DNA from 2 places in the Streptomyces mauvecolor genome. Region 1 is predicted to be linked to the other one. Evidence: riboswitches for the same ligand, from Rfam matches in the RefSeq annotation. Region 1 holds a riboswitch; the other holds the start of a gene.
What was found. Region 1 has a riboswitch for S-adenosylmethionine ahead of thrC (threonine synthase). Riboswitches for the same ligand answer to the same signal wherever they lie in the genome.

Region 1 (8,915 bases):
TGCGCAGACCCTCGCGCACCAGGGCCTGGGCCAGGACGGTCGCGGTGGTCGTACCGTCACCGGCGACGTCGTCCGTCTTCTTGGCGACTTCCTTGACCAGCTCGGCGCCGATCTTCTCGTACGGGTCCTCGAGCTCGATCTCCTTGGCGATGGAAACACCATCGTTGGTGATCGTGGGGGCGCCCCACTTCTTCTCGAGGACGACGTTGCGGCCCTTGGGGCCGAGGGTGACCTTGACGGCGTCGGCGAGCTGGTTCATCCCGCGCTCGAGACCGCGCCGTGCCTCCTCGTCGAACGCGATGATCTTGGCCATGTGAAGTGGTCCTCCCGGACAGGGGTGGCGTTCTTCGTGGATCGCGCCGGCGCCCGCGACGGACGGCCTGCGGCCCTTGTGGTTCCTTGCCCCACGCGGGCTGCGGGCCTCACTGACCCGATCCAAGTTCTGTCACTCTCACTGGGAGAGTGCTAAGCCCAATGATTAGCACTCGGCACCTGCGAGTGCAAGCGAGTCTCTTGAACCGGGCGCCTCCACTTACCGGTGCCGCCCGGTCTCCCGGGGGCGGCGGGGGCTCCGCCCCCACACCCCGGCTCCTGCGGAGGCTGTCCGTTTCGTCCGCGGGCCGTGCGTGGCTTGCCGCGCCCACGCGGCGGAGCCCGCGAATGTCGCAGACCCGCGCCCCTGACCCCGTTTTCGGCCTGCGGACCGTGGGTATTGCTCGCGCAGTTCCCCGCGCCCCTCAAACCCGATCTCCACCGCGGGTCGTACGTGGTTGCTCGCGCAGTTCCCCGCGCCCCTAAACCCCCCTCGACGTGCAGGCCGTGCGTAGTGCTCGCGCAGTTCCCCGCGCCCCTCAAACCCGATCTCCACCGCGGGTCGTACGTGGCTGGGCGCGCCGTTCCCCGCGCCCCCAGCAGCGTTGCCTCTCGCAGGGGCGGCCCCGGCAGGGGGCAATTCCAGCCCGTCACAGGGGTTCCCCCTTGCCCTTAAGGCCTTGAGGGAGAGGGGGAACGGCCTCCGGCGTGAACGGGGTCCGGGGCCGAGCCCCGGTGCATGGGAGGGCTTAGGAACGCGTGAAGGGGGCCACCCTTTTGGGCAGCCCCCTTCATGCGTGAGTGCGTCGGTGGCCGATCGCGCCGAGATCAGACGGCGAGCTTGACCATGTCCGCCTGCGGACCCTTCTGGCCCTGCGAGATCTCGAACTCGACTCGCTGACCTTCTTCAAGGGTGCGGTAACCGTCCATCTGGATCGCGCTGTAGTGGACGAAAACATCCGCACCACCGTCGACCGCGATGAAGCCGTACCCCTTCTCCGCGTTGAACCACTTGACGGTGCCCTGAGCCATGCCTAACTCCCCTATTACTGGCCCTTGCACGGGACCACACTTCGCGGACCCGGGTCAGACCTCCACCCTCCGACAGGAGAGGGTGTGCGCCGGAACGCGTCGACCGCGGCTGAATGTATCTGCCCAACTGCCCTCTGCAACAGGTCAATCGGACGAGAATTCCGGGCACCCGCCGAGAGCGGAATGCCGTGAATTCAACATTCCGGGGCAAGTCGGGCCGGGCAAAGCGCACTTAAGGAACAAAGGACACACACACTTTGACCTCATGTTGTCGCGTTCTCATATGCACTTGGCACTCGAAGCGAAGGCGCTTCCCCAACTGTACCCCGCTCAACCATGCTGAATTGCCCCCTCCGCTTCTTGCGCGGAGGGGGCAACTCAAAGTTCAGCTCTGGGTACGGGCGAAGGCGAACGATCCGTCCGTCAGCCGCCCGCCACCGCGGGAATGATCGAGACGCCCGCGCCTTCCGGGGTGGCCGTCTGGAGGCCCTGCTCGAAGCGCACGTCGTCGTCGTTGACGTACACGTTGACGAAGCGGCGCAGCTTGCCCTGGTCGTCCAGGACGCGCGCGGCGATGCCGGTGTGGTTCTTCTCCAGGTCGGCGATGACCTCGGCGAGGGTGGCGCCCTCGGCGGCGACCTCGGCCTGGCCGCCGGTGTAGGTGCGGAGAATCGTGGGGATGCGGACGTTCACGCTCATGGTTCGGTGCTCCTAGTCGTTCAGGTCGGCGGTGGCTCAGTGGGCGAGGCTCCCGTGCGGCAGCGCCTCAGTGGGCGAGGCCGGCTTCGCGGAAGGCGTCCAGGCTCGGGCGGATGGTCGCGGTCGCCTGGGACGTGGCGGCCACCGCGTCCAGGGTCTTGAGCCCGTCACCGGTGTTGAGCACGACCGTGGTGAGCGACGGGTCGATCAGACCGGCCTCGATGAGCTTCTTGGTGACGCCGACCGTCACGCCGCCCGCGGTCTCCGCGAAGATGCCCTCGGTCCGGGCGAGGAGCTTGATCGCGTCGACGATCTGCTCGTCGTTCACGTCCTCCACCGCGCCGCCGGTGCGGCGCGCGATGTCCAGGACGTACGGACCGTCCGCCGGGTTGCCGATCGCGAGCGACTTGGCGATGGTGTCCGGCTTCTGGGGGCGTACGACGTCGTGACCGGCCTTGAAGGCGGTCGACACCGGGGAGCAGCCCTCGGCCTGCGCGCCGAAGATCTTGTACGGCTTGTCCTCGACGAGGCCGAGCTTGATGAGCTCCTGGAGGCCCTTGTCGATCTTCGTGAGCTGGGAGCCCGAGGCGATCGGGATGACCAGCTGGTCCGGCAGCTGCCAGCCGAGCTGCTCGCAGATCTCGTACGCCAGCGTCTTGGAACCCTCGCCGTAGTACGGCCGCAGGTTGACGTTGACGAAGCCCCAGCCCTCGCCCAGCGGGTCGCCGATGAGCTCGGAGCAGAAGCGGTTCACGTCGTCGTAGTTGCCCTCGATGCCGACGAGCTCGCCGCCGTACACCGCGGCCATGACGACCTTGCCCTGCTCCAGGTCGTGCGGGATGAACACGCAGGAGCGGAAGCCGGCCCGCGCGGCGGCGGCGCCGACCGCGCCCGCCAGGTTTCCGGTGGAGGAGCAGGAGAGCGTGGTGAAGCCGAAGGCGCGCGCGGCCTCCAGGGCCTGCGCCACGACGCGGTCCTTGAAGGAGTGCGTCGGGTTGCCGGAATCGTCCTTGACGAACAGCTTGCCGGGCTCGACGCCCAGCTCGCGCGCCAGGTTCTCGGCCTTGACGAGCTTGGTGAAGCCCGGGTTCAGGTTCGGCTTGTCGGCCACGTCGGCGGGGACGGGCAGCAGCGGCGCGTAACGCCAGATGTTCTCGGGACCCGCCTCGATCTGCTTGCGCAGCGCCTCGGGGTCGCCGAGCGGCAGGTCATAAGCCACTTCGAGCGGTCCGAAACACAGTTCACAGGCGAAGATCGGGCCAAGTTCGAAACGCTGGCCGCACTCGCGGCAGGAAAGCCCGGACGCCGGACCGAGATCAACGGCACGGCCGGCAGAGGTACGGTTTTCGACAGTCTGTGCAGACATGGAGGGGAGGCCCTTTCTCCTCATCTTCCTCATGGCGAACATCGCCATGAGACGGATTTGGCACCTTCCCTAGCCGGTGGCCTCGTGTCTTGGATCGGTGAAAACGATCGACGAGAACCGACTGGAGGGTTGCCGGGGCTTCAACGGGCCGTTTCCCTCTGCCCCTCTGGATGAGCGGTATTCGATTGTCAGCGTGACGACGACCCCCGACATGCGACGGTCATCCGCGTTGTTCAAGACTGTAACCGAAGGCCGGGACGGTTGAGATAGTCGTCCGAACCGCGAGATGGATCACATGAGGAGGCCAGGAACCGTGCTGGAAGAGGTGGAGCGCTGGCTGAGCAGGCGTTCCTGGTCCGCGACGGAGCGGCCGGTCGAGCGGATCCTGGCCGCGAAACAGCGCACGGGTACGACCGTCAGTGTCGTGCTGCCCGCCCTCGACGAGGAGGCCACCGTCGGTGACATCGTGGCCGCGATCCGGCGCGAGCTGATGACCGATGCGGTGCCCCTGGTCGACGAGCTCGTGGTGATCGACTCCGGGTCCGGCGACCGTACGGCCGAGGTCGCGGCGAAGGCCGGCGCCCGGGTCGTCCACCGGGACGCGATCCTGCCCCGCATACCCGCGCTGCCCGGCAAGGGCGAGGTGCTGTGGCGCTCGCTGCTCGTGACCAGCGGCGACGTCGTGTGCTTCATCGACGCGGACCTGAAGGACTTCGACGCGGGATTCGTCTCCGGGATCGTCGGGCCGCTCCTGACCGACCCGGACGTGGACTTCGTCAAGGCGATGTACGACCGCCCCTTCGGCGGGACAGCGGGCCAGGGGGGTCGGGTCACCGAGCTGGTGGCGAGGCCGCTGCTCAATCTCCACTGGCCCCAACTGGCCGGAATCGTCCAGCCGTTGGGCGGCGAGTACGCGGCCAGGCGCTCGCTCCTGGAACGGCTGCCGTTCCCCGTCGGGTACGGGGTGGAGCTCGCGCTGCTCGTCGACGCGCTGCACACGGTGGGGCTCGACGCGCTGGCGCAGGTCGACGTGGGCGTACGCAAGCACCGCCACCAGGACGGGCAGGCGCTCGGCCGGATGGCCGCCGCGATCTACCGCACCGCGCAGCTGAGGCTGTCCCGGGGCCATCTCGTACGGCCCGAGCTGACCCAGTTCGAGCGCGGTGAGCACGGCTTCGTGCCGCACACGTACGCCGTGGACACCGAGGAGCGGCCGCCCATGCGGGACATCGAGGAGTACGCGGTGCACCGGGCGGCGTAGGACGGCCGGATCCCGCTCCCGGGGGCGGGCGTACGCGTGTTTGAGGGGTTGCGGGGCGGGCTAGGTTCCGCAACATGGTCACCGCGCACGCCGCCCCCAGGGCCCAGGTACTCGTCGCGTCGAATCGCGGCCCCGTCTCGTACGCGCTGAAGGAGGACGGGTCCCTCGAATCGAAGCGGGGCGGGGGCGGGCTCGTCTCCGGATTGAGCGCGATCGGCTCCGACGTGGAGTCGGTGTGGGTGTGCGCGGCGCTGGGCGAGGGTGACCGCGAGGCGGTGCGGCGCGGCGTGGGTGAGACGGGCGTCCGGATGCTGGACATCGACCCGGCCGTCTTCTCCGACGCGTACAACGGCATCGCGAACTCGGTGCTGTGGTTCGTCCAGCACATGCTGTACCAGACACCCCTTGAGCCGGTCTTCGACGCGGAGTTCCGGCGGCAGTGGGCGTCGTACGAGGCGTACAACCGCGCCTTCGCGGAGGCGCTCGCGGTGGAGGCAGCGGACGGGGCGCGCGTCCTGGTGCAGGACTACCACCTCGCTCTTGTGCCGGGGATGCTCCGCTCGCTCCGCCCCGATCTGCGCATCGCCCACTTCTCGCACACGCCGTGGGCGCCGGTGGACTACTTCCGGATGCTGCCGGACGACATCGCGCGGCAGCTGCTGCGGGGAATGCTGGGGGCGGACCGGCTGGGGTTCCTCACCTGGCGGTGGGCCTCCGCGTTCGCGGAGTCGGTTTCGGGGGTGCTGGGGGCGGACGAGGGCGAGTGGGTCGGCTCGCCCGGCGGGGAGGAACGGGTTTTCTTCCGGCACGGGACGGGTGGGGAGCGGGCCGCTCGCGAGACCGACCTCGCCGTGCATCCGCTCGGCGCGGACGGCGACTTCCTGCGGCGGCGGGCGCACGAGGCCGATGTCGAGGAGCGGATGGCCGCCCTGCGCGAGCAGATCGGGGAGGGCCGGCGGACCATCGTGCGGGTCGACCGCACGGAGCTGTCCAAGAACATCGTGCGGGGGCTGCTGGCTTACCGGCATTTGCTGGACACGCACCCGGAGTGGCGGGAGCGGGTCGTGCACGTGGCCTTCGCGTATCCCTCCCGGCAGGATCTGGCCGTGTACCGGGAGTACACGGAGGAGGTGGGGAGGGTGGCTGCCGAGATCAACTCCGTTTACGGCGTGCCGGGTTGGACTCCTGTCGTCCTTCACGTCCAGGACGACTTCGCCCGGTCGCTCGCCGCTTACCGGCTCGCGGACGTCGCCCTCGTCAACCCCGTCCGGGACGGCATGAACCTCGTCGCCAAGGAGGTTCCGGTGGTGTCCGACTCGGGGTGCGCGCTAGTGCTGTCGCGGGAGGCGGGGGCGGTCGCGGAGCTCGGGGAGGACGCGATCGTCGTGAACCCGTACGACATCACGGGGACGGCTGCCGCGTTGCACGCGGGGCTGAGCATGGCGGAGGAGGAGCGGGCCGAGCGGACCAAGCGGTTGGCCGCGGCGGGGACCGCGGTGCCGCCTCGGCGGTGGTTTCTGGGGCAGTTGGAGGGGTTGGGGGGCTAGGGGGGGGCGATTCCCCGCCTGCTCGTCGCCCGGGGGCGGGCGGCCCGAGTCGCCCACCCCCGGCCGGGGCTACATGTGGGCGGCCAGGGTTCGCAGGAACGTCGTCACCGACGCGGGGCCGGTCAGCAGCAGGTCTGCTCTCTCCGCCAGTTCCGCGATCACCGTGTCCGCCGCCACCAGCAACCCCGGCATGCCGTCCGAGCGGAGCTTCTCCACGGCGGCGATCGCGGGGAGGTCGCCCAGGTCGTCGCCCACGTACAGGACCGACTCGGCGCCCACCTCGCGTATGTACGCGGAGAGCGCCACCCCCTTGTCCATGCCGGGGGGCCTCAACTCCAGTACCAGGCGGCCGGGTTCGAGGACCAGGCCGTGGTGGGCGGCCAGGTCGGCGAGGGGGGTGCGGAGGGCGTCGAAGGCGGCCTGGGGGTCCTGGGCCCGGCGGGTGTGGACCGCGACGGCCTGGCCCTTCTCCTCGATCCAGGTGCCGCGCCAGGCGCCGTGCGCGTCGAGGACCCCGGGGAGTTCCGCGCGGGCGGCGGCCACGCCGGGGTGGGGGGCGGGGGTATGGACGGTGCCGGTGACCGCGTCCCAGCGCTCGGCACCGTAGTGGCCCAGGACCACGAGGTGCTCCAGGCCCGCTACGCCCGCGAAGCCCCCGTACCGGACCGCGACCCCGGCCGGCCGGCCGGTGACGACTGCGACGGATGCGACGTGCGGGGCCAGCGCGGCCAGTGCGGGTACGGCGTCGGGGTGGGCCCGGGCCTGCTCGGGGTCGGCGACGATCTCGGCGAGCGTGCCGTCGAAGTCGATCGCGACGACGGCGTGCTCCGGGCGCGTCAGGATCGCGGCGAGGCCGTCGCGGCCGAGCTGGGTGGCGGGGGTCGGCAGGGGTTGCGGCGGTTGGCTTCCCATGCGGCCGACCCTATCGGGGTCCGGGCGGGTGGGGGTGGGTGCACGTATGGCGCAACGGCGCGTGCGGTCAGCGGCGGTCGCGCTGTTCGTCCCTGGCTCGGCGCAGGCGGTTGACGGTTACGGGGGCGTGGGCGAGGGCGCGGGTGTCGTCCAGGAGGGCGTTGAGGAGCTGGTAGTAGCGCGTGGGTGAAACCCCGAGCTCCTCCCGGATGGCCCGTTCCTTGGCCCCCGGGGTGGGCCAGGCCCGGCCCTCCATCCGGAGCACGGCCCTTGCGCGGTCGTCCAGGTCATCTGCCATGCGCTCCACGGTAGCCCTGGCGGGGCGGGCGGGGCGCGGGGGCGGGGCGCCGGATGCCTGGCGGGGTGCAGGTTCGGCGGGGTGCGCCGGGGCTCCGCCCCGGGAGCCCCGGGCCCGCCGATGCCGAGGCACGGGCCAACCCCCGGGGTTTGGGGCGCACCCCCAAGGAACCCGGAACTATTCCGCGTTCTCCGCGTCCATCGCCACCTTCGCGATGTCCTGGAGGACCGCCTTCGGCGAACCCCCCGGCGCCACGGCCGTACCGATCTTCTTCTTCACCGTCTCGCTCACCTTCGGCCACGACGTCTTGCCGACCGGGGGCAGCTCGGACGTCGGCAGGGCGTCCAGGAAGGGCTTGAGGTCCTTGTGCTTGGCGTCCGCCGCCATGGCCGTGGACGCCGACACCGTGGACGGCAGCAGGTCGTACTGGTCGGCGAACTGCAGCACGTTCTGGTCGGAGAACGTGAAGTCCAGGAACTTGCCGATCTGCGCCCGGTGCCCGCCCTGCTTGAAGCCCATAATCCAGTCGGCGACGCCCATCGCCGCCTTGGCCTTGCCGCTCGGCCCGGGCAGCGGCACCATGCCGAACTTGATGCCCTTCTTCTTCGCCTGCTCCATCAGCGAGGGATGGCCGTTGAGCATGCCGACCTCGCCCTTCGCGAACGCGTCGAACGCGTCCTGCCGGTTGAGCTTGGCGGGTGCGACCGGGCCGGTCAGCTCGGGCTCGACCAGGTTGGTCTTCAGCCAGTCGAAGGTCTGGATGTTCTCGGGCGAGTCGATGTCGTAGCCGTCGACGGTGTTGGTGTAGCCGCCGTTGCCGCTGAGCATCCACATCATGGTCTCGGCCTGCGCCTCCTCGCTGCCGAGCGGCAGCGCGAAGGGGGTCTTCACACCCTTGGACTTGAGCACCTTGGCGTCGGTGGCGAGCTCGGCCCAGGTGTTCGGCGGCCGGATGTGGGCCTGGTCGAACAGCGTCTGGTTGTAGAAGAGCAGTCGCGTGGAGGCCACGAACGGCATGCCGTACTGGACGCGCTTGACGTTGCCCGCGTCCGCCAGCGGCGCCAGGAAGTTGGCCTCGGTGGGGATGGAGAGCAACTGGTCGACGCTGTAGAGCTTGCCGCTCGCCGCGTAGTCGGAGTACGCGCCGATCTGCGCGATGTCGGGGGCGTTGCCCGCCTTGACCATCTCGGCGACCTTGGCGTCGACGACGTCCCAGGAGAAGATCTGGACGTCGACCTTGATGCCGGGGTTCTTCTTCTCGAACGCGTCGACAACGTTGTGCCAGTACGTCTTCGTACTGCCGCCGCCGGATATGTCGTAGTCGGCCGCCACCAGCTTGAGGGTGACGTCGCCGGAACCGCTCTGCCCGCCGCATCCCGAGAGCACTGCCGTCATGCCGAATGCGGCCACCGCCGCGGTCAAGCCCAAGAGGCGCCTGCGCACGCGCTATCCCACCCTCGTCGTGATCCTGGCGGATCCAGTCGGTCC
Region 2 (8,915 bases), on a different contig from region 1:
GCCGAGACCGCCGGTACCGCCGCGTCCTCCGCGGCCGCGATCCCGTCCAGCTTCGCCCGGTCCTGGCCGACCCCGAGGATCAGGCTGTGGGTGCCGCGTACGGCCACGACCGGGCCCTGCTGCCACAGCAGCTGGGCGGCGCCCTGGGCGGGCCGGTCGTCGGTGACGTACCAGCCGCCGCCGCGCCGGTCGAGGGTCAGGGTGCGGGCGGCCGTCACGGGGGCGCTGTCGTAGCCCTCGATCCGGTAGCGCAGATCCACCTTGGCGGTCGCCGTCGCGCCGTGCCGGTCCACGCCGGTGACCTTGTACGCCCAGGAGCTGAGCGGCACCTGCGCGAGGTTGCCGAGCTCGGTGCGCTGGGCCACCCGCAAGCCCGTGGCGGCGGGGTCGACGGCGGCCAGATAACCGGCCTCGTCGTGTTTCAGGACCGCGGCGGCGCGCCGGTCGAGGACCTGCTGCACCTGGCTCGCCGTGGCGTCGGGGGCCGAGCCGGGCGCCGAGCAGCCGACCACGAGCAGCAGCGCGGTGAGCGCGCAACCCGCCGCCCGCCCGCGCCACACCCCTCGACCACGCCCATGACCTGCCACGCCGCCGATCGTACGGTCAGACGCGCGTCACGGAGGAAATGGGCATCATCCCCACGGGGTCGTAGCGCACCGGCGCCCCCGGATACGGAGCGTGCACGACCTGGCCGTTCCCCATGTACATGGCGATGTGGCTGGCGTCGTGCCGGTACGTGATCAGGTCGCCCGGCTTCGCCTCGGAGAGCGGCACCTGATGGCCGGCGTACCGCTGCTCCTGCGAGGTGCGCGGCAGGCCGAGCCCGGCCTGGGCGTACGACCACTGCATCAGGCCCGAACAGTCGAACCCGGCGGGCCCGCTGGAGCCCCAGATGTACGGCTTGCCGATCGCCGCGCGGGCCGCCATCACGGCCGCCGCGGCCCGCGCGGAGGCGGGCGCCGAGTCGGAGAGCGCGGGCAGTTGGGCGCGTCCCGAGCGTGAGGCGCGGTCGAAGGCGGCCCGCTCGTCGGTGGGCATCGCGTTGAGCGTCCGGCGCGCCTCGGCCAGCTTCGACTCCACGGTCCGCTTGTGCCGGGCCACCTCGGTGCGGCTGCGCTCCAGCTCGGCGAGTTTGCGGCCGGCCTCGGCGCGCTGCTGGGACAGGCGCCGCTGCTCGCGCTGGAGGTCCTGGAGCGCGCTGGTCTGACGCTCGCTCAGCCGGTCGAGGGCGGCGGCCCGGTCGAGATACGTGGCCGGGTTCGAGGACAGGAGCAGGGCGATCGCGGGGTCGATGCCGCCCTGGCGGTACTGCGCCCCGGCGATCGCGCCGAGCGCGCCCCGCATGCGGTTGATCCTGTCCTGGCCGCGCGCGACGCCGTCCTGCGCCTGCTTGACCTGCTCACGCAGCTCCCGCGTGTGCGCGTCGGCCTTGTCGTACTGCTCGGTGGCCTGCTCGGCCTCCTCGAAGAGGCGGTCCACCTTGGCCTGTCCCGAGGAGGCCGGCCCGTGCGGGTCGGCGCTCGCCGCGGGTGCCGCGAGGGCTGCGGCGGCGGTCGCCGCCGCGGCCGAAAGGACGGTGACGCGCGCGCTCTGGGTCAGGCCCGACTGCGAAGGCCGGCGATGGGACGCCACGTATGCCGCACTCCCTTGCACTGCGTGCGGCCCCTGCCGCCCGGGCGGGCGGCGAGTCACCGGGGAAACCGCACGCCGGACAGTAACCGGGCGCACACCGGGCGGCCAACGACCCCGCCGCCTACGCAAAGTGACGCCCCACCGGAGAGCACAGGTCACCGGCGGGGCGTGGCGTCAGCGCGAGTTGCCGCAATTCGCCCGTTTGGGCGGCATCGGCGGCTGACGGAGGGGAAGGCGGGTCAGCCGATGCGCACACCGAACTGGAACGGCATGTTGTCCATCGACTCGTAGCGCACGACCGTGCCGGTCCTCGGCGCGTGCAGCACCATGCCGTTGCCGGCGTACAGGCCGATGTGGTGCAGGTCGCCGAAGAAGAGCACCAGGTCGCCGGGCTTGAGGTCGCCGCGGCCGATCCGGGTGCCCGCGTTGGCCTGCTCCTGCGAGGTACGCGGCAGGTGGACGCCGGCCTGGGCGTAGGCGTAGCCCGTCAGGCCCGAGCAGTCGAAGGTCGCCATGCCGGTCGCGCCGTAGCTGTACGGCTTGCCGAGCTGGGTCTGGGCCGCGGCGAGGGCGGCACCGCCGACACCCGAGGCGGGCACGTTGCCGAGGTTCGGGCGCTCGTTGGAGCGGTTGGCGCGCGCGTCGTCGGCGGCGAGCGCCTGCTTCTCCTGCGCGGTCAGGGAGTTGAGCAGGGTCTGCGCGTCGCCGAGCTTGCCCTGGACTTCCTTCTTCTTGTCGTCGAGCACCTTGCGGGTGTCGGCGAGGTCCTTCAGCTTGCCCTCGGCCTCCTTGCGCTCCTGCGCGAGGGTGCGCTGCTTGCCCTGGATCTTCTGCAGCGCCTCGGTCTGAGTGGCGCTCAGCTGGTCGAGGGAGGAGGCCTTGTCCAGGAAGTCGTCCGGGTTGGAGGAGAGGAAGAGCGCGAGCGAGGGGTCGATGCCGCCGGAGCGGTACTGGGCCGAGGCCATCGAACCGAGGCCGCTGCGCAGGGTGTTGAGCTCCTGCTGACCGCGGGCGACCTTGTCCTGGATCTGGCCGATCTCCTTCTCCAGGGCGGCCTGCTTCTCCTTGGCGCCATTGGCCGCCTCGGTCGCCTGCTCGGCCTCGTCGTAGAGCTTGTCGACCTTGCTCTTGACCTCGTCCTTGGAGGGCTTCGGGTCCGCCTGGGCAGCCTGCGAAGTAAGGGCGACGACTGCGGCCGCGGTCGCGCTGAGCACGGTCACACGGGTGCGGCTCGCGGGCTTGGGACGACGGTGGGACCCCACGAAGGCGAGCTCCTTCTTCCTCAGCCGCCGAACAGGGCACACTCGGCGGGACCTTCACGGTCACCCCGGGACGAGTGATCAACGCGTGAAGGTACGAGGCCCGACCCTAGTGACCTTCCTGTGATCAGTTCAAATCCTGATAGGAAAAAACTCCGGGGCCCAGATGATTCTTTACTGTCACCCCACGCGCAGTAGTTGGCACTTGACGGAGCGCTGGTCGGCGATCACCCGAATTCGGGCATTGAACACAGGAGTTGCCAAACGCCCTGAATGCGTCAGACGCGTGAAAGACGCTTCAGGAGCAGCAGCGAGGCGACCGGGCGGGCGCCCGCCTTCGCGACGCCGTCCGCCACTTCCTTGTCCGTCGAGACGACCACCACGGGCCGCCCGGACGGCTCGGCCCGCACCAGCTGACGGATCAGCTCGTCGGCGGTCACCCCGGGCTTCGAGAACAGGACCCGCACGCCCCTGGGCGGCGCGAGCAGCACCGGGGCCGCGAGTTCCGCACCGTCGAAGACACACGTGACCTCGGCGCCCGTCTGCGCGGCGAGCACGGACAGGCCGCCGAGCAGCCTGAGGCGCTGCTTCTCCAACGGCATCGTCGGATAGCCCGTCTTGGTCACGTTGTAGCCGTCCACGACCAGGTGCACCTGGGGCAGCCCGAGCAGCTGGTCGAGCAGCGCCGGGTCGGTCTCCGACAGGGCCCGGGCCGCGATGTCCTTGGGCGTCATGTTGCCCGGCGCGACCGCGTCCACGGTGTCGGCGGGACGTACGGATGCGGGCGGCAGGGCCAGTTCGCGGCGCAGGCCCTGGGCGCCCTCCAGGACGGTGTCGAGCAGCAGCCGCAGCCGCATGTCCTCCACCGAGCGCCCCTCGCGGACCGCGCGCCGGCTCGCCTCAAGTCCCGCCTCGGCCTCGCCGAGCCGCGTCTTGAGGCGCCGGGTCTCGCTCTCGGCCGCGGCCACCTGGGCGGCCGCCTCGGACTTGATGCCGTCGATCTCGGAGGTGGTCCGGCGCAGCGCCGCCTCGCCGCGCTTCACATCGCTCTGGGCGCTGCGCAGCTTGCGCTGGAGCGTTTCGGCTTCCTTGCGGGCGGCGAGCAGTTCGAGACGCAGCGCCTCGTTCTCGGACTTGACCAGGGCGCGGGCCTCGGCGAGTTCCTCACGCAGCCGCTCCAGTTCGCGCCTGCCCTCCTCGTCGGCCCGCTCGGCGAACGCCCGCTGGGCCTCCTCGCCGGCCGCCGCGACCAGCTTCACCCAGCCGGTGGGGCGCAGCACATAGGCGGCGGCCGCCACGTCCACGGGGTCGGCGGCCGCGGGCGGCGATCCGGCCTCGACGGCGCCGGCGAGCTCGGGCTGCGCCTCCTTGAGCCGCTCGCCGATCCGCTGGCGGAAGACGGGGTCGCTCTCCAGCGCGGCGGCCATCGCGTTGCCCGCGAACTTGGCGCGCCGGGTCGGGGTGAAACGGGCGTACTGCCGCAATTGTCCCGGCAGTTCGGTAACGGTCAGGCCGCCGAACGCCTCCGAGACGAAGGCGACGACCCGGCGCCGCACCCCTTCGGGCAGCGGGCGGTCGAGCACCTCGGCGGGGCCGTCACCGGCCGCAGCGGCCGGGTCGGCACCGCTTGCATGCTCCACAATCCGTCACCCCAACTGTCATCCGTACCGCTCGGGAGGCCGCCCTCAGGAGGCGGTCGCGGCGTCGGTACCCGGCCGGTCCACTAGCTCGATCTGGTCCACCGCGTTGCACCAGCGGCAGCGGACCGACTCGATGGTCTCACTGACCACCTCGCGTTCTTCCACCTTGGGCTCTCCGGCGAGGTCCAGGTGGACGTACTCGATCACTTTCGACGAGCGGGTGACATCGAAACGGGTGAGGTTTCCGCAGAGCGTGCAGCGCCACCGGGTCTCGGTGGTCGGCTGGGGAACGGTGGTCATGTGGTGCCGCCCTCTTTTCCACTTCCATGGTCCAGGATCTCGCGGTGCGCCGTCGAACTGCGGGAGTACTGCCCGCAACCCTACGGCCTACCCGTCGCCGCCCGGCACGGCGAGGCGCTCTGTACCGAAAGCTCCCTTTAGGCCATTCTCTCCCCATGATCAAGCGGCGGGGAGCGGCGATCCTCAAGAGCGCGGTGCACGGCCCGGCCATGACATACGGCCTGATCACCGCCTGCTGCCTGCTCTTCGTCATCGGCCCGGTCTCGGGCCTCAACACGGGGTACGGAACCGGTGACGCGATCCTGAGCGCGCAGAGCGACTACTTCACCCGCTGGGGCGTCATCCCGGAAGAGCTGACGGCGGGGCGGCCGCACACCCTGCTCACCCCGCTCACCGCCCTGTTCGTGCACGGCAGCTGGCTGCACCTGCTCGGCAACATGCTGTTCCTGTACGTCTTCGGCGCGATGGCCGAGGAAGGGATGGGCCGGCTGGAGTTCGCCCTGTTCTACCTGGCGGCCGGCTATCTGGCACTGCTCGGGTACGCGGCGGCGCACGCGGATTCGGACCAGACCCTGGTGGGGGCGTCCGGGGCCATCTCGGCCGTGCTCGGCGCCTTCCTCCGCCTGTTCCCCAGAGCCAGGGTGACCAGCATCTTCCCGTTCCTGCTGTTCCTGCCGCTGCGCTTCCCCGCGTGGATGGTGCTCGTCTTCTGGTTCGCCCTGCAGTGGCTGGCGATCCGGAGCGCGCCGCCGGGGCCCGGGGTGGCCTACCTCGCCCATCTCATCGGCTTCGGCCTCGGCTTCCTCTACGCGTGGGCCCGTTTCCGCGGGGCGGATAGAGTGAAACGCCGAAAGCCCGTGAAGCCCGCGGGTCCGGCCGCCACCGAGGGAGAAAGCCAGCCGTGATCACCGCGATCGTGCTCATCAAGACCAGCGTGGACCGGATTCCCGAGATCGCGGAGTCCATCGCGGCGCTCGACAGCGTCAGCGAGGTGTACTCGGTGACGGGTACGTACGACTTGATCGCGCTGGTCAGGGTGGCCCGCCACGACGACCTGGCGGACATCATCCCCGGCAGCATCAGCAAGATTCCCGGTGTCGAGGGCACGGATACGCATGTCGCGTTCCGCACGTACTCCCAGCACGACCTGGAAGCGGCCTTCGCGATCGGCCTGGATTCCTAGAGCCCCCTTTGCTCGGAGGCTGCGCCCCCGCGCCCCTGGCAGGGTGCGATACGGGCATACCCAGCCCGTCCGGCGTTCGAGGACGAGCGCCCTCGAGGCGCGAACGGGGTCCGGGGCGGAGCCCCGGGAGGTTCCGGGGGCGAGAGCCCCCGGAAAGGCGTGGCCCGGCGGGGTTCACACCGCCGGGACGCAGCGCCCCGACTCCGTGCGGTACTGCCACTTCGCACCCTGGGTGACCAGCTCCCGCACAGCCGCTACGAAGCGGTCGACGTGCTCGTCCGGGGTGCCCGCCCCGAAGCTGACCCGGATCGCGTTCAGAGTGGGGGTCCCCCCGGACGAAGTCTGGGGGAGCTGGCCCGGCTCCGCCTCGGGCGCCCCGCACTCGCCCGGGTCCTGCGGGTCGCTGCCGAGCAGCGTGCGCACCAGCGGGTGGGCGCAGAAGAGGCCGTCGCGCACCCCGATGCCGTACTCCGCGGACAGCGCCGCCGCGAAGTGCGAGCTGTTCCAGCCGTCGACGACGAACGAGATGACGCCGACCCGGGGCGCGTCGTCGCCGAAGAGCGAAAGGACCCGGACCTCGGGCACCTCCGCCAGGCCGGCCCGCACCTTCGCGACGAGGTGCCGCTCCCGCTCGACCAGCGAGTCGAAGCCCGCCTCGGTCAGCGCCTTGCAGGCGGAGGCGATGGAGTAGACGCCGATGACGTTGGGCGACCCGGCCTCGTGGCGGGCGGCCGTGGTGTGCCACTCGACGTCCACGCCGCCGTCGGCGCGCCGCGCGACCTTCTTGGAGGCACCGCCACCGGCCAGATACGGCTCGGACTCCTGGAGCCAGTCCGCACGCCCGGCGAGCACGCCCGAGCCGAACGGCGCGTACAGCTTGTGCCCGGAGAAGGCGATCCAGTCGACGTCCAACTCCCGTACCGAGACGGGGTGATGGGGCGCGAGCTGGGCGGCGTCGAGGACGATGCGGGCGCCGTGGGCGTGCGCGGCGGCGGCGAGTTCCTTCACCGGCCACAGCTCACCCGTGACGTTGGACGCGCCGGTGACACAGACGAGCGCGGGGCCGTAGGGGTCGCGGTCGGCGAGCGCGCGCTCCAGGGTCTCGACGGCCTGCTGCGGGGTACGCGGCGCGTTCAGGTACGTCACGCGGGCGTCGCGCCACGGCAGCAGCGAGGCGTGGTGCTCGGTCTCGAAGACGAAGACCTCGCAGCCGGCCGGGACCACCTGGGCGAGCAGGTTCAGCGAGTCCGTCGTGGAGCGGGTGAAGACGACCTGGTCGCCGGGGCGGCAGTCGAGGAATTCGGCCACCGTGACGCGGCTGTTCTCGAACAGGTCGGTGGAGAGCTGCGAGAGGTAGCCGGCCCCGCGGTGCACGCTGCCGTAGTAGGGGGCGTACGCGGCGACGTCGTCCCAGACCCGCTGGAGGGCGGGCGCGCTCGCCGCGTAGTCGAGGGCGGCGTACGTCACCTCGCCGCCGGTGACCAGCGGCACGGTGACATCGCGGCCGAGCACCGGAAGCGGCGCAGCACAGCAGGGGTCGGCGGACTCGGCGGCGGCAGAAGCGGTGGCGGTCGCGGTGGCGGCAGGGCGTGCGGACATGGCGGTATCTCCCGGCAGGAAAAGGCGAGTTGGCTTCGGATCCCGGGTACGGCGGCGCGACCCTGCATCGAGCGAGAGGGTTCGACTGCCTTGCCGTGTACGGGTGTCGACCTCGAACACGCAGCCCGAAGAAGGGTGCGCGGAGGGTGTGAAGAAGGGGCGGTACGCCCTATCGCATTCGCTTGCTCACGAGACTGCTCCCTTGAGGACCAGGACCCCAGGGCTGTGACATCACGCGATGTCCAGGGGTCCGCGCTTGCCGTAGGCCTTGCTGCCTACGACCTGGTCTTCACCCGGGGCACCCCGCCACGGACGGAGGGTTGCCGGACAGCGAGCCGGGGCCTAAATCGCTGTCACTCATGACCTTGAACAGCATCCTGCCACACGTCCCGGCGTGTGCAAGGCACAGTCCGCGATCTGGACTGCGCCTTGCGTCACATCGGGTACGAGCACATCCGGTGCGGGCTACGCGTTGCTGGCCGCGACCCACCGCTCCAGGGCGCGCCGGGCCGACCCCGAGTCGATGGCCTCGGCGGCCCGGGCCATCGCGGCGCCGAGCTGCCCGGCGAGCGGCCCCTCCCCCGGTTCGAGGGCGACCAGGGCAGCCGCCGAGTTGAGCAGCACCGCGTCCCGCACCGGCCCGCGCTCGCCGGCGAGCAGACGCCGGGCGACATCGGCGTTGTACGAGGAGTCCGCACCGCGCAGTGCCTCGATGGGCACGATCTCGATGCCGACGTCCCGCGGGTCGAAGCTCTCCTCGCGGACCCGGCCGTCGCGCACCACCCACACCCGGGACGTGCCGGTGGTGGTCAGCTCGTCGAGGCCGTCGTCGCCCCGGAAGACCAGCGCGGAGGAGCCCCGTTCGGCGAGCACGCCCGCCACGATGGGCGCCATCCGCGCGTCCGCCACCCCGGTCGCCTGCGCCCGTACCCGCGCGGGGTTGGTCAGCGGGCCGAGGAAGTTGAACGTCGTGCGGATGCCCATCTCGCGGCGGGCCGCGGCGACGTAGCGCAGCGCCGGGTGGAACTTCACGGCGAAGCAGAACGTGATACCGGCCTCCTCGGCGACCTCGACGACCCGCTGCGGGGTGAGGTCGAGGTTGACGCCGAGCTTCTCCAGTACGTCGGAGGCGCCGCTGGCCGAGGAGGCGGCCCGGTTGCCGTGCTTGACGACCTTGGCGCCGGTGCCGGCCACCACGATCGCCGACATGGTGGAGATGTTGACGGTCTTGGCGTTGTCGCCGCCGGTGCCGACGATGTCCACGCTGGGGCCCGGCACCTCGATGAGGTTGGCGTGCTCGTA

Region 2: it holds a riboswitch for S-adenosylmethionine, as region 1 does, so the genes downstream of both, ABD346_RS05090 (aminotransferase class V-fold PLP-dependent enzyme) here and thrC (threonine synthase) in region 1, are expected to answer to the same signal.

Annotation. Positions count from the first base shown of each region.
Region 1 covers NZ_BAAASQ010000005.1:108,474-117,388, reverse strand. Annotated here, with positions in the region: gene groL (chaperonin GroEL) at 1-313, opposite strand, end outside; gene ABD346_RS05995 (cold-shock protein) at 1,141-1,344, opposite strand; gene ABD346_RS05990 (MoaD/ThiS family protein) at 1,768-2,043, opposite strand; gene thrC (threonine synthase) at 2,111-3,409, opposite strand; SAM riboswitch class I at 3,427-3,586, opposite strand; gene ABD346_RS05980 (glucosyl-3-phosphoglycerate synthase) at 3,723-4,670, shown strand; gene ABD346_RS05975 (alpha,alpha-trehalose-phosphate synthase (UDP-forming)) at 4,745-6,217, shown strand; gene otsB (trehalose-phosphatase) at 6,287-7,129, opposite strand; gene ABD346_RS05965 (DUF3263 domain-containing protein) at 7,197-7,427, opposite strand; gene ABD346_RS05960 (extracellular solute-binding protein) at 7,605-8,870, opposite strand.
Region 2 covers NZ_BAAASQ010000004.1:437,036-445,950, reverse strand. Annotated here, with positions in the region: gene ABD346_RS05125 (hypothetical protein) at 1-587, opposite strand, end outside; gene ABD346_RS05120 (C40 family peptidase) at 604-1,632, opposite strand; gene ABD346_RS05115 (C40 family peptidase) at 1,872-2,894, opposite strand; gene ABD346_RS05110 (NYN domain-containing protein) at 3,170-4,531, opposite strand; gene ABD346_RS05105 (hypothetical protein) at 4,577-4,831, opposite strand; gene ABD346_RS05100 (rhomboid family intramembrane serine protease) at 4,987-5,736, shown strand; gene ABD346_RS05095 (Lrp/AsnC family transcriptional regulator) at 5,733-6,014, shown strand; gene ABD346_RS05090 (aminotransferase class V-fold PLP-dependent enzyme) at 6,189-7,613, opposite strand; SAM riboswitch class IV at 7,861-7,978, opposite strand; gene trpD (anthranilate phosphoribosyltransferase) at 8,079-8,915, opposite strand, start outside.